DNA from 4 places in the Dickeya lacustris genome. Region 1 is predicted to be linked to each of the others. Evidence: predicted binding sites of a transcription regulator. Region 1 holds the regulator's gene; each other region holds the start of a gene.
The links. The regulator CRP, encoded in region 1, controls carbon source genes, mostly activating them, when cyclic AMP is high. The targets are predictions, from matches to a motif close to ATGTGANNNNNNTCACAT.
Positions count from the first base shown of each region.

Region 1 (3,165 bases):
CCTTAACCCTTCCAGCGATACGGCCACCCATCTGGCGTTGTACCAGGCGTTTAGCGGTATCGGCGGTATTGTGCATACCCATTCACGCCACGGCACTATCTGGGCACAGGCGGGGCTGGACATCCCGGCGCTGGGCACCACCCATGCCGACTATTTCTATGGCGATATTCCCTGCACCCGCGCGTTGAGCGAGCAGGAAATTGCCTGTGAGTATGAGAAAAACACCGGCGCGGTGATTGTCGAAGAGTTTCAGCGCCGGGATCTCGACCCGCTGGCCGTACCGGGTGCGGTGATAACCGGGCATGCGCCCTTCTGCTGGGGGAAAAACGCGATGGATGCAGTACACAATGCGCTGGTGCTCGAAGAGGTGGCGGCGATGGCGCTGTCTACCCGCTTGCTTAATCCGACGATTCATATCGATCAGGCGCTTTCTGATAAACACTATTTCAGAAAACATGGCGCGAATGCTTATTACGGCCAGCGTTAAAGCTTATTTATTTTTAACCGGTGGTTATTTTTAAACAGTAGTTATTTTTAAACAATATTTATTTCCAGGCTTTATTATTTTTAAGCTTTATTACGTTTAAACCTTATTGCTTTTATTCATCGACGGTCTGCGCCAGCGACCTGAAATAGTGTATTGAGAACCATTGAAATAAATAGTGGCATCAGGCCACGGGCCGCGCTCGCTCGCAATCCGGTGATTTCACTATTTTCACTCTTGGAGAGGAATCAGTTATGACTAAACCTATGCTGCAAATCGCCCTGGACTCGACTGACCTGGCAACAGCGATTGAGATTGCTGACCGCGTCAGCGGGTTTGTTGAAGTCATTGAGGTAGGCACCATTCTGGCCTTTGCTGAAGGCATGACGGCGGTGCGCACGCTGCGTGAGCGCCACCCCAAACACATTATTGTGTGTGATATGAAAACCACCGATGGCGGCGCTATTTTGGCACGCATGGCATTCTCTGCCGGGGCGAACTGGATAACCGTTTCAGCGGCGGCGCACGTTGCCACTATTGCGGCCTGCAAAAAAGTGGCCGATGAGTTTGGCGGGGAAATCCAGATTGAACTGTATGGCAACTGGAACCTTGATGATGCCCGTCAGTGGGTCGATATGGGCATTACGCAGGCGATTTATCACCGCTCGCGCGATGCCGAGCTCGCCGGGGTCAACTGGACGCATGACGATCTTGGCCGGATGCGCGCGCTGTCTGAGTTGGGGCTGGAGCTGTCAATTACCGGCGGTATTGTGCCGCAGGATATTCATCTGTTTGAGGGGATTAGCGCCAAGACCTTTATTGCTGGCCGTGCGCTGGCGTCTGAGAGCGGTAAAGCGACGGCTGAGGCTCTGCGCACCGAGATCAATAAATACTGGTCGTAACGCGTCGCCCGCGACACTCACCGATACGCAAAATAAGCAGGGCGGCCATTGGCCGCCCTTGCTGATATTAAAAAACCCGTTCAGATGGAAAACGGGCTGACGCCCGATCAGCGCGTGCCGTAAACCACGATGGTTTTACCGTGAGCGGAGATAAGATTCTGGTCTTCCAGCATTTTCAGGATACGACCGACAGTTTCACGGGAACAGCCGACTATCTGGCCTATCTCCTGACGGGTAATCTTGATCTGCATACCATCCGGGTGGGTCATGGCATCCGGTTGTTTGGCCAGATTCAGTAAGGTCTGTGCGATACGCCCTGTGACATCCAAAAATGCCAGATTGCCGACTTTCTGCGAGGTGACTTGCAGGCGACGGGCCATCTGCGAGGAGAGGCGCATCAGAATATCCGGGTTAACCTGGATAAGCTGGCGGAATTTTTTGTAGGAAATTTCAGCGACTTCACAGGCAGTTTTTGCCCGAACCCATGCACTGCGCTCCTGCCCATCTTCAAACAAGCCAAGCTCGCCGATAAAATCGCCCTGATTCAGATAAGACAGAATCATTTCCTTGCCTTCTTCATCCTTAATCAGCACGGCAACCGAGCCTTTTACGATGTAGTAAAGCGTCTCTGCTTTTTCACCCTGATGGATCAGAGTGCTCTTCGATGGGTACTTGTGAATGTGACAATGAGAAAGGAACCATTCGAGAGTCGGGTCTGTTTGCGGTTTGCCGAGAACCATTCGCTGTTATCCTCTGTTGTAATTCACTGCGCAAATCACAGGGCTCAGAGTTCCCTGTACGGCGTGATAACATAGTTATAATTCAAATTCCGTCCTGGCGGAATGACGTCAGGGATGATACGGAGACGGTCTATCAATGACGCCGGTAAACCGATGGCAGTCAGGCAGCAGCCCGACACACACGGGTTTACGTCCTCCGTTTGTAACACAGGTTGAGTGTAGTGTCTCGTGTTGTCTCGCTTCAGCATGATTAAGCTCTGATTATCAGGCTTTTTTGTACATGAGCGGTGCAAAATTTCAAAAATAGTTGATTGAGGGCAAAATTATGCAGGCTCGGGTGAAGTGGGTTGAGGGATTGACGTTTTTAGGTGAGTCCGCATCCGGTCATCAGGTGCTGATGGATGGCAATTCAGGCGATAAAGCGCCCAGCCCGATGGAAATGGTGCTGATGGCAGCGGGCAGCTGTAGCGCCATTGATGTGGTCTCCATACTGCAAAAAGGTCGCCATGACGTAACGGATTGCGAAGTGCGTTTGAGCGCCGAGCGGCGTGAAGAGGCGCCGCGCCTGTTCACCGCTATCAATCTGCACTTTATCGTCACGGGCAACGCGCTATCGGAAAAAGCCGTTGAGCGCGCGGTGTCGCTGTCAGCGGAAAAATACTGCTCGGTGGCGCTGATGCTGGAAAAAGCGGTGCAGATAACGCACAGCCATGAAGTGGTAGCGCAGGGTTAACGCACCGGCTCGCGGCGGCTTCATCGCCGTCGCACCGTGTCAGGCAAGGCCATTACCCGTAATCAGTCGCCGCACCAGCGGTGTCATAATCAGCTCCATCGCCAGCCCCATTTTGCCGCCCGGCACCACCAGCGTATTGATGTGTGAAATAAACGACCCCTGTAGCATCGCCAGCAGATAGGGGTAATCCATGTTGTCCAGCCCCTGAAAATGAATCACCACAAAGCTTTCATCCATTGAGGGAATGGCTTTGGCGGCAAACGGATTCGAGGTGTCAACCGTCGGGACACGCTGAAAGTTGATATG
Region 1 is NZ_CP114280.1:2,972,211-2,975,375, forward strand. It holds gene O1Q98_RS13440 (L-ribulose-5-phosphate 4-epimerase) at 1-487, shown strand, start outside; gene O1Q98_RS13445 (3-keto-L-gulonate-6-phosphate decarboxylase UlaD) at 739-1,386, shown strand; gene crp (cAMP-activated global transcriptional regulator CRP) at 1,494-2,126, opposite strand; gene O1Q98_RS13455 (OsmC family protein) at 2,452-2,859, shown strand; gene O1Q98_RS13460 (phosphoribulokinase) at 2,899-3,165, opposite strand, start outside.

Region 2 (3,165 bases), 100 kb from region 1:
TGTGACTGCAATCCGCACAACCCTTGATAAATCCAACTGGTAAATTCGCTCTCACGCAAGGTGTTGCCCCAGGCTATCGGGCGCATCCCTTTCCAGCGTTCATTAAGGAACTGGCTGAGTTGCGAAATGGCCTGCTGCGGGGTGGATTGCCCCAGGCGGCAAAGTAACCCTGCGGCACGGCACGCGCACAGCTCGCCCTGACAAGTGCCCATGCCTACACGGGTGCGACGACGTAAATCGGTCAGGTTGTTGACCTGAAGCGACTCGACGGCATAGCGCACTTCGCCAGCCGTCACCGCCTCACACTCACACACCAGGCTGCTATCGACGCGCTGGCCGGAAACCAGCGTGGCGGCGCGCTGCCCGTGGCGGTAAATCGCTGACCCCCGCAACGGCGCAGAGAGCGGCGAAGCGGCCTGGGGCTTATCTTCCGGCTGCGACTCTGAGCCGGGCAACGGTGTTGACGCGGTGGTACACGAGGCACGATGGCCCAGCTTTTCGCAGACTTTATCTGTCACCCATTCGGCCATCAGGCGGTAAGTCATCAGTTTGCCGCCGGTGATGGTGACAAACCCTTCCAGCCCGTCACGGCTGGCATGATCCAGCAGCACAATCCCCCGGCTGACGCTGCGCCCGGAGGGGTCGTTGTCACTGGCGACCAGCGGACGAACCCCGGCGTAGGCGCGTAAAATGCGGGTCTGCGCCAATTGCGGAGCCAGCAGGCTGCCTTCACGAATCAGGGTATCGACCTCTTGCGGCGTCACCTGCATGTTGTCTATCTGGTCATAGTCGATACGCGTCGAGGTGGTGCCAATCAGTGAAATGGTATCGCCCGGCACCAGAATGTCGGCATCAGCCGGTTTGCGGCAGCGGTTAATCACCCGGTTATTGATGCGATGACCCAGAATTAACAATGCGCCTTTGGCCGGAAACATCCGCACGCTCAAATCGGCGTATTCGGCAATGCGCTGACCCCAAATACCGCCCGCGTTGACAACCACCTGCGCGTAAATTTCACTGGCGATTTTGCGTTTATGGTCGAAAACGCGCACACCGACGACACGACAGCCCTGACGAATCAGCCCAATAACCTCATGATAGGTTAAGACTTCTGCGCCATGTTCACAGGCATCAACCATGTTGGCAGCCGTGAGTCTGAAGGGGTCTACCGTGCCATCCGGCACCCTGACGGCCCCGATTAAATCCGGGTTGGCCGCCGGTTCAAAGCGTAGCGCTTCCTGTGGCTCCATGGCCTGCGCATCAATTCCCGCCTGTCGGCAGGCATCGATAAACTGCGCCTGATACTCAAGGGAGTCTTGCGGTAGCGTTAAAAACAGCCCATCGCTGGGTTCTATACAGTGGCGAGCAATGCGGCGCAGAATACGGTTCTCTTCAATACACTCACGGGCCGACTCGCTATCCGTCACGGCATAGCGCGCACCGCTGTGCAGCAACCCGTGGTTACGCCCGGTTGCTCCGGTGGCAATGTCATGCCGCTCCAGCAGCAAGCAGCGCAGGCCACGCAGCGCGCAATCGCGCGCCGTCCCTGCCCCGGTTGCACCGCCGCCAATAATGACGACATCGGTTTCCCGCCGTAAGCCTGCGTTAGCCATATCTGTTTTACCTCGGTTGGATCGCGCCCATATTGGGATATTGAGGCAAAGTAAGACATAAACCCACACAACAATGATTGATAAAGAACAAAAACACTCAAAAAACGAAAACAAATTGCGCTAACAAAAATAGAAATGTGACTTAAATCACCTTAATTTGAAAAATGATTATTTCAATTATGTTATTTAGAGCTCAAAATGACGTACTTCGTCATAAAAGTGTAACAGTTGCGCGTTAACTCACATCAAAGACTGCGCACATTCGATACGCTTACGCGCGTTATAGAAAATAACTATCGGGGATTTTTATGCTGAGTATTTTTAAGCCTGCGGCGCATCAGCCGCGAGTGGCAGAGCACCAGGTCGATCCACTCTATCGCCGTTTACGCCTGCAAATATTTCTGGGTATCTTTTTCGGCTACGCTGCTTACTATCTGGTCAGAAAAAACTTTGCTCTGGCAATGCCTTTTCTGGTTGAACAAGGTTTCTCTCGTGGCGATCTCGGTTTTGCGCTGTCCGGCATCTCCATCGCTTACGGGTTTTCCAAGTTCATCATGGGCGCGGTCTCTGACCGCTCCAACCCACGGGTGTTCTTACCCGCAGGCCTGATTCTGGCGGCAGCGGTCATGTTGCTGATGGGCTTTGTGCCGTGGGCGACGTCCAGCATTATGGTGATGTTCTGCCTGCTGTTTATCTGTGGCTGGTTCCAGGGTATGGGTTGGCCGCCGTGTGGCCGTACCATGGTGCACTGGTGGTCACAGAAAGAGCGTGGCGGTATCGTGTCTATCTGGAACTGTGCTCACAACGTCGGCGGCGGTATTCCCCCACTGCTGTTCCTGCTGGGGATGGCGTGGTTCAACGACTGGAAAGCCGCGCTGTATATGCCTGCTTTTGGGGCCATTCTGGTGGCACTGTTCGCCTTCGCCATGATGCGCGACACCCCGCAGTCTTGCGGCCTGCCGCCGATTGAAGAGTATAAAAACGACTACCCGCCGGATTATGACGAAAAGGCCGAGCAGGAGTTAACCGCCAAAGAAATTTTCATGCAGTACATTTTCCCGAACAAGCTGCTGTGGTATATCGCCGTTGCTAACGTGTTCGTGTACTTGCTGCGCTATGGCATTCTCGACTGGTCGCCGACTTACCTCAAAGAAGTCAAACACTTCGCACTGGATAAATCCTCCTGGGCCTATTTCCTGTACGAGTACGCCGGTATTCCGGGTACGCTGCTGTGCGGCTGGATGTCTGACAAAGTGTTCAAAGGCAACCGTGGTGCAACAGGCGTGTTCTTCATGGCGCTGGTGACTATCGCCACCGTGGTGTACTGGATGAACCCGGCGGGCAACCCCGGCGTAGATATGGCTTGTATGATTGTCATCGGCTTTTTGATCTACGGCCCGGTCATGCTGATTGGTCTGCACGCTCTGGAACTGGCACCGAAGAAAGCCGCAGGGACAGCCGCTGGTTTCACCGGCCTGTTCGGTTATCTCGGTGGTTCGGTTGCGGCAAGTGCCATTGTCGGCTACACCGTTGACTATTTTGGCTGGAACGG
Region 2 is NZ_CP114280.1:2,869,935-2,873,099, reverse strand. It holds gene glpA (anaerobic glycerol-3-phosphate dehydrogenase subunit A) at 1-1,613, opposite strand, end outside; gene glpT (glycerol-3-phosphate transporter) at 1,922-3,165, shown strand, end outside.
Region 2: glpT (glycerol-3-phosphate transporter) is a predicted target of CRP. The motif match lies at 1,749-1,766, and genes of this name have one in related genera.

Region 3 (3,165 bases), 1.3 Mb from region 1:
GGAAACGGTGATGACCCGCGTCGGCGTCGATCGCATCCTCAAATTCGCCTATGAACTGGCGATGAAACGCCCGAAAAAGCACCTCACGTCCGCAACAAAATCTAACGGTATTGCCATTACCATGCCCTATTGGGACAGCCGGGTCGCGCAGATGGGGCAACACTATCCCGAGGTCAAGGTAGACAAATACCATATCGATATTCTGACGGCGAACTTTGTACTGCACCCTGACTGGTTTGACGTGGTGGTCGCCAGCAACCTGTTTGGCGACATCCTCTCCGATCTGGGCCCGGCCTGTACCGGCACCATTGGTATTGCGCCGTCAGCTAACATCAACCCCGATCGCACCTTCCCAAGTCTGTTTGAACCGGTACACGGTTCGGCACCAGACATTGCCGGTAAAGGTATTGCAAACCCGATAGGCCAAATCTGGTGTGGTGCCATGATGCTGGAACATCTTGGCTACGACGCTGCCGGTGCCGCCGTATTACGCGCCATTGAGCAAGTTCTCTCACAAGGGCCCGCGCATGCGCCGCTCACGCGGGATCTGGGCGGAAACGGCAACACCGTTGAATTAGGCAAAGCGATTGCGCACGCGCTCAGTCGCTGACACTCACCGCCGGGGCTGACCGTTGATCTCAGGGCATGTGTTGTCTGGTGATTCAGCGGTCGGTTTTCTCTATCCTGTTACCCCCCCGCTACCGTAGATTACGCACTGGTGAGCAATAATAGCCACCGCTTAAACAGGAGAATTTTATGCGTACAGGAATACGTTTTACACTTGCCACACTCACCACCTTGCTATTAAGCACCGGCGCTGCGCTGGCTGCTGATGCTGACCTGCCGGGTTACACCGCTGGCGCGGAAGTGATCCGCGTGACGAAAACCCAAGAGCAGGTCGATGTGCTCAGTGGCGTTATTTATAATCAAATCAAGCAAACGCGGGCAGTACGTCAGTTAAAAATGTCACTGATTGTGCCGCGCACCGCTGACCTGAAACCGGCCATCGTGTACTTTCCTGGCGGCGGCTTTACCTCTGCCGATCACGAAAAATACATCGAAATGCGCATGGCGCTTGCCCAGGCCGGGTTCGTGGTCGCCGCCGCCGAATATCGCGTTGTCCCGGATACCTTCCCGGCACCGCTGGAAGATGGCAAAGCCGCCGTGCGCTATCTACGCGCCCACGCCCGTGAATACGGTATCGACCCCACCCGCATTGGCGTACTGGGCGACTCAGCCGGTGGTTATGTGTCTCAGTTAGTCGGCACCACCAATGGCGAAAAAGCCTTCGACAAAGGGGATTATCTGGATAAGTCCTCCGATGTTCAGGCGGTCGTCACGCTGTATGGCATTTCCAATCTACTCAATATCGGCGAGCGACTGGCGGAGAACCTGCAAAAAGTGCATGAATCACCGGCGGTGACAGAAGCACTGTTGCTCAATGGCGCGGCGTTTCGCGACTTTGCTGGCGCATCGGTGATGAGCGACAAAGCCAAAGCATTAAACGCCAGCTCGATGGGCCATATCAAAGGCAGCGAGCCGCCGTTTTTAATCATGCACGGCAGTGATGATACCCATGTCTCCCCCTGGCAGAGTGAGCAACTGTATAAGGCGCTGAAAGCGAAAGGCGATAAAGCGGAGTATGTACTGGTCGCAGGCGCGCAGCATGGCGATCTCACCTGGTTCCAGAAACCGATTATCGACAGAGTGGTCAGTTGGTTTAAAACGCAACTCGGCGGGCCGGTGAAAGATGGCGGACAAACGGCAGACCCGAACGCACGCTTGTAATGAACGCGTGTAATGAACGCTAACCGCTGAATCCAGCCCAAAAGAAAAGGCCACTGTACAGTGGCCTTCTTCATGGTGCTTTGCGGTTTATCGTGGCAGCCGGGCGTTGGCTGCGACGACAGACTTAGTGCATGGCACCTGGCGGAATGTCTTTATAGGCGTTGACATAAGCGACCAGAAGTTTTTTCAGGAATTTACGCACGTTGATCACCTTAGCGAATGAGTGGTTTGTGAACTTTCTGGTAAAAGATTGTACGTTTTGTTGAATACGAACGCAAGATTTATGTGATGCATATCACATAAAAAAAGGAATGGCGTTTTGGTTTATTTGAACTTGCTGATTTTCCGGGCAATTCACTCATCCGCGCGTGTCACCCGACCCACTCTTTTCGCTGCGCCAGCGGCGCGCTTATCCCCCACGGGAAGAGGACAAAATCATTTCCCGGCTAACGAAAAACGGCCATACTAGGCCCACTTCGCCAGTTCGCGTGTACTGCCTGGCTTTCACTGACGACCGATACCTGCCTTATGGAAACCTGGAAACTCAATCTCTTCTCCGCCTGGCTAGGATGCTTTTTTACGGGTATGGCGATGAGCCAAATCCTGCCTTTTTTGCCGCTGTATATCGAACACCTTGGCGTAAGTGACCATACCGCGCTGAATTTGTGGTCAGGGCTGGTATTCAGTTGTTCGTTTCTGGTCTCGGCTGTTGTCGCGCCCCTGTGGGGCAGCCTGGCCGACCGTAAAGGCCGTAAGCTGATGCTGCTGCGCGCCGCGCTTGGTATGTCAGTCATCATGGGGTTGCAGGGCATGGCCACCAATGTGTGGCAATTATTCATTTTGCGCACGTTAATGGGGTTAACATCCGGTTATATTCCCAATGCAATGGCGCTCATCGCCTCGCAAGTACCGCGTAACCGCAGCGGTTGGGCGCTCGGTACGCTCTCGACCGGGCAAGTGGCCGGGGTGTTGATTGGCCCGCTGCTCGGCGGCATGATGGCCGACACCATTGGTTTGCGCACCGTGTTTTTTGTCACCTCTGGGATGCTGTTCATCTGCTTTTTAATTACGCTGTTCGCCATTCGAGAAAACGCGATTACCGTCAGTAAAAAAGAGCAACTGAGCCGCCAGGCGGTCTTTTCATCGCTGCCTTATCCGCTGCTGATAATCAGTCTGTGCATCACCACGCTGATGATTCAGATGGCCAATGGCTCTATCAGCCCTATTTTGACGCTTTTTATTCGTGACCTGTCGCCGAATATCGACAACATTGCCTTTGTCAGCGGTGTAATTGCCGCAGTACCCGGCGTTTCTGCGCTATTATCCGCGCCGCGCCTTGGCAAACTAGGCGATCGCATCGGTTCACAGCGGGTTCTG
Region 3 is NZ_CP114280.1:1,657,240-1,660,404, forward strand. It holds gene O1Q98_RS07460 (tartrate dehydrogenase) at 1-610, shown strand, start outside; gene O1Q98_RS07465 (alpha/beta hydrolase) at 757-1,788, shown strand; gene azuC (stress response protein AzuC) at 1,913-1,999, opposite strand; gene O1Q98_RS07470 (multidrug efflux MFS transporter) at 2,317-3,165, shown strand, end outside.
Region 3: azuC (stress response protein AzuC) is a predicted target of CRP. The motif match lies at 2,072-2,089, and genes of this name have one in related genera.

Region 4 (3,165 bases), 1.8 Mb from region 1:
AGTCAAAACTGATGTCTGTGAGCGCATTGACGCCAGGAAAAACCTTGCTAATACCCCGGAAAGATAAATACGGTGACGGTTCAGTCATTTCAGCATCCTCAAGTGGTCTGCGCCGCCGGATATGACGGCGCGGCCCGTCTCCCCGGCGTGGCGCAACGTGCCTGAACGCCGGACGATTGCATTACATCGCGACTGCGTTACATCAGGCCTTTTTTCTGCAATTCGACTTTGAAGTTGTCGCGGGTAATCAGAACCACGTCAGTCACTTCGGTGAATTTTTGCGGTTCAACCCCTTTCGTCACCCAGTCATGCAGCATCTGGATACTTTTGTAACCGTGAACATCCGGGCTCGGCAGCAATGAGCCATAGAAGCCTGTCGGCTGCGCCTTCGACAACTCACTAACCGCATCAACGCCGTTAATACCGATACCAATAACGTTGGCCGCCTTAAATCCCTGCCCCTCCGTCGCCCGCACGCCGCCCAATACGGTATTGTCGTTCATGCCAACAACCAGCCAGTGTTTGACCTGTGGATGCTGCACTAACAGCGAATTGGCCGCATCAAATGCGCCGGGAATATCGTTAGATTTGGTGGGAACCTGATAGATCTGTTGTTCGGGGAACCCCGCCGCCTTCAGTGCTTCCATTGACCCACCGGTACGACGACGCGCGGTATCGAGCTCATTGGCGGTGATAGCCATGACAGCCGTGTCCTGTACATTCCAGCCCCGCTTTTGCATCTCTTTCCATAACTCCTGCCCCTGGCGCTCACCTATCTTGGTTGCCGCCATCATCACCAGCGGCACGCTATCCATCGGTTGTCCCTTGGCATTAATAAATTGGTCATCGACAGCAATCACTTTCAGGTTATAACCGCGTGCTTTAGCCACAATCGCGGCCCCGAGCTTCGGGTCTGGCGTGCAAATCACAAATCCCTTCGCCCCGCTGGCCGCGAGACTGTCAATGGCATTCAGGGTTTTCTCTCCATCCGGTACGGCAATTTTCATCACATCAAAACCTAAATCCTTACCGGCTTTGTCGGCAAAGCGCCACTCTGTCTGAAACCAGGGCTCTTCCGGCTGCTTCACTAAAAAACCCAGCTTCATATTTTCCGCGATAGCGGATTGTGACATAACGGCAGCCAGGCCAATCGCCGCCAGAACCCGAGTGAATTTATGCATGGTCTTCTCCGCTGATGATTCTTGTTAACACACTGGCAACCGGGCCTGCTCTCGTGTGTGTATCACGCCATGAGTAGGCAGCTTTTTCTGGGATAAATGGAAAAACAAAAGGTTAGATAAATTCCATCTTCCGGCCCGGTCAGACGCGTCATTTGTAGCGGGTATTTTCGCCATGAAGAGAGAGCATTATCACATTCGGAAACTACAGCTGTTTCGTGCATATATTCAGCAAATTTAACCAGCCGTTAACTTTTTGAGAGCCATCACAAAACACCGCGCTGTGGCAGAAAAATACATACTTCCAGCCAATCGCTCCTCACCGCCCGTTTTCGCTCTGTCTATCGTAGACAGCATTATCCCCATGATTAACAGGAGCAACGACGATGCGTGCGGATGCGATTACGCTTGGTCTTGATTTTGGCAGTGACTCCGTGCGTGCATTGGCGGTGGATTGCCATACCGGGCAGGAATTGGCAACAGAGGTGGTCTACTATTCGCGCTGGCAGCAGGGGCTTTATTGCAATCCATCCAGCAATCAGTTTCGCCACCACCCGCTTGATTACATCGAGTCGATGGAGCGGGCCATTCACGCAGTGGTAACACAACTTAGCCCGTCACAGCGCCAGCACATCGTCGGCATCGGCGTTGACAGCACAGGCTCAACGCCCGCGCCAATCGATGAGCACGGTCAGGTTTTGGCATTGCGCCCTGATTTTGCCGACAACCCCAATGCCATGTTCATTCTCTGGAAAGATCACACCGCGATTGACGAAGCCGAGGCTATCAACCGCTTGTGCCATAGCGGTCAGTTTCCCGATTACACACGCTACAGCGGCGGGGTGTATTCTGCCGAATGGTTTTGGGCCAAGATTCTCCATATTAGCCGCCTTGACCCGGCCGTCTGCCAGCATGCGGTTTCATGGATAGAGTTATGTGACTGGATACCGGCACTCTTGAGCGGCACCACATCGCCTCACGCTATCCGCCGGGGCCGGTGCAGCGCAGGTCATAAGTCACTCTGGCACCCGGATTGGGGTGGCCTGCCTGAGCGCGCCTTTTTACAGGCGCTCGACCCTTGTCTCACCTCGCGACTCCAGGCTCCGCTCTTTAGCGAAACCTGGACGGCCGAACAACCGGTCGGCACGATCACCGCAGAATGGGCGCAGCGCCTTAACCTGCCGGCAAACGTCACTCTCAGCGGCGGCGCGTTTGATTGTCACATGGGGGCGGTGGGTGCCGGTGCCCAGCCCTACACGCTGGTGAAAGTTATCGGCACCTCCACCTGCGACATCCTGATTGCGGAGCCTGAGCGCGTTGGCAACCAGACGATAGCCGGTATCTGCGGTCAGGTGGATGGCAGCGTTATTCCCGGTTATGTCGGCCTGGAGGCAGGACAGTCCGCATTTGGTGATATCTACGCCTGGTTTGGCCGGATATTAGCCTGGCCGCTTCAGCTGGCTGCTCGCGAACACCCTGAGTGGTCAGAGGCGATCGAACGGTTACAAACGCAGTTACTGACGCAGTTGACGCAGGCATGGGCCGACGCCCCCTCTCTTGACCATCTCCCGGTGGTGCTTGACTGGTTTAATGGTCGCCGTACCCCCTTCGCCGATCAGCGTCTTAAAGGGGTGATAACCGATCTTAATCTCGCTACCGATGCACCGGCCCTGTTCGGCGGGCTGATTGCCGCCACAGCATTTGGCGCGCGCGCCATTATGGCGTGCTTTGAGTCACAGCAGATACCGGTACATAACCTGCTGGCGCTGGGCGGCATTGCGCGCAAATCGCCCACCATTATGCAAGTGTGCAGCGATGTCATGAATCTTCCGCTGCAAATCGCCGCTTCCGACCAGTGTTGTGCATTAGGCGCAGCTATTTTCGCCGCCGTCGCCGCAGGCGTTCACCCGGATATTCCCGGCGCACAGCACAAAATGGCCTGTGGGGTTGAGCGCACCTTACTGCCTGACCCGGTTCGCGTCGCCCG
Region 4 is NZ_CP114280.1:416,481-419,645, forward strand. It holds gene araG (L-arabinose ABC transporter ATP-binding protein AraG) at 1-88, opposite strand, end outside; gene O1Q98_RS01885 (arabinose ABC transporter substrate-binding protein) at 198-1,181, opposite strand; gene O1Q98_RS01890 (ribulokinase) at 1,565-3,165, shown strand, end outside.
Region 4: O1Q98_RS01885 (arabinose ABC transporter substrate-binding protein) is a predicted target of CRP. The motif match lies at 1,359-1,376, and genes of this name have one in related genera.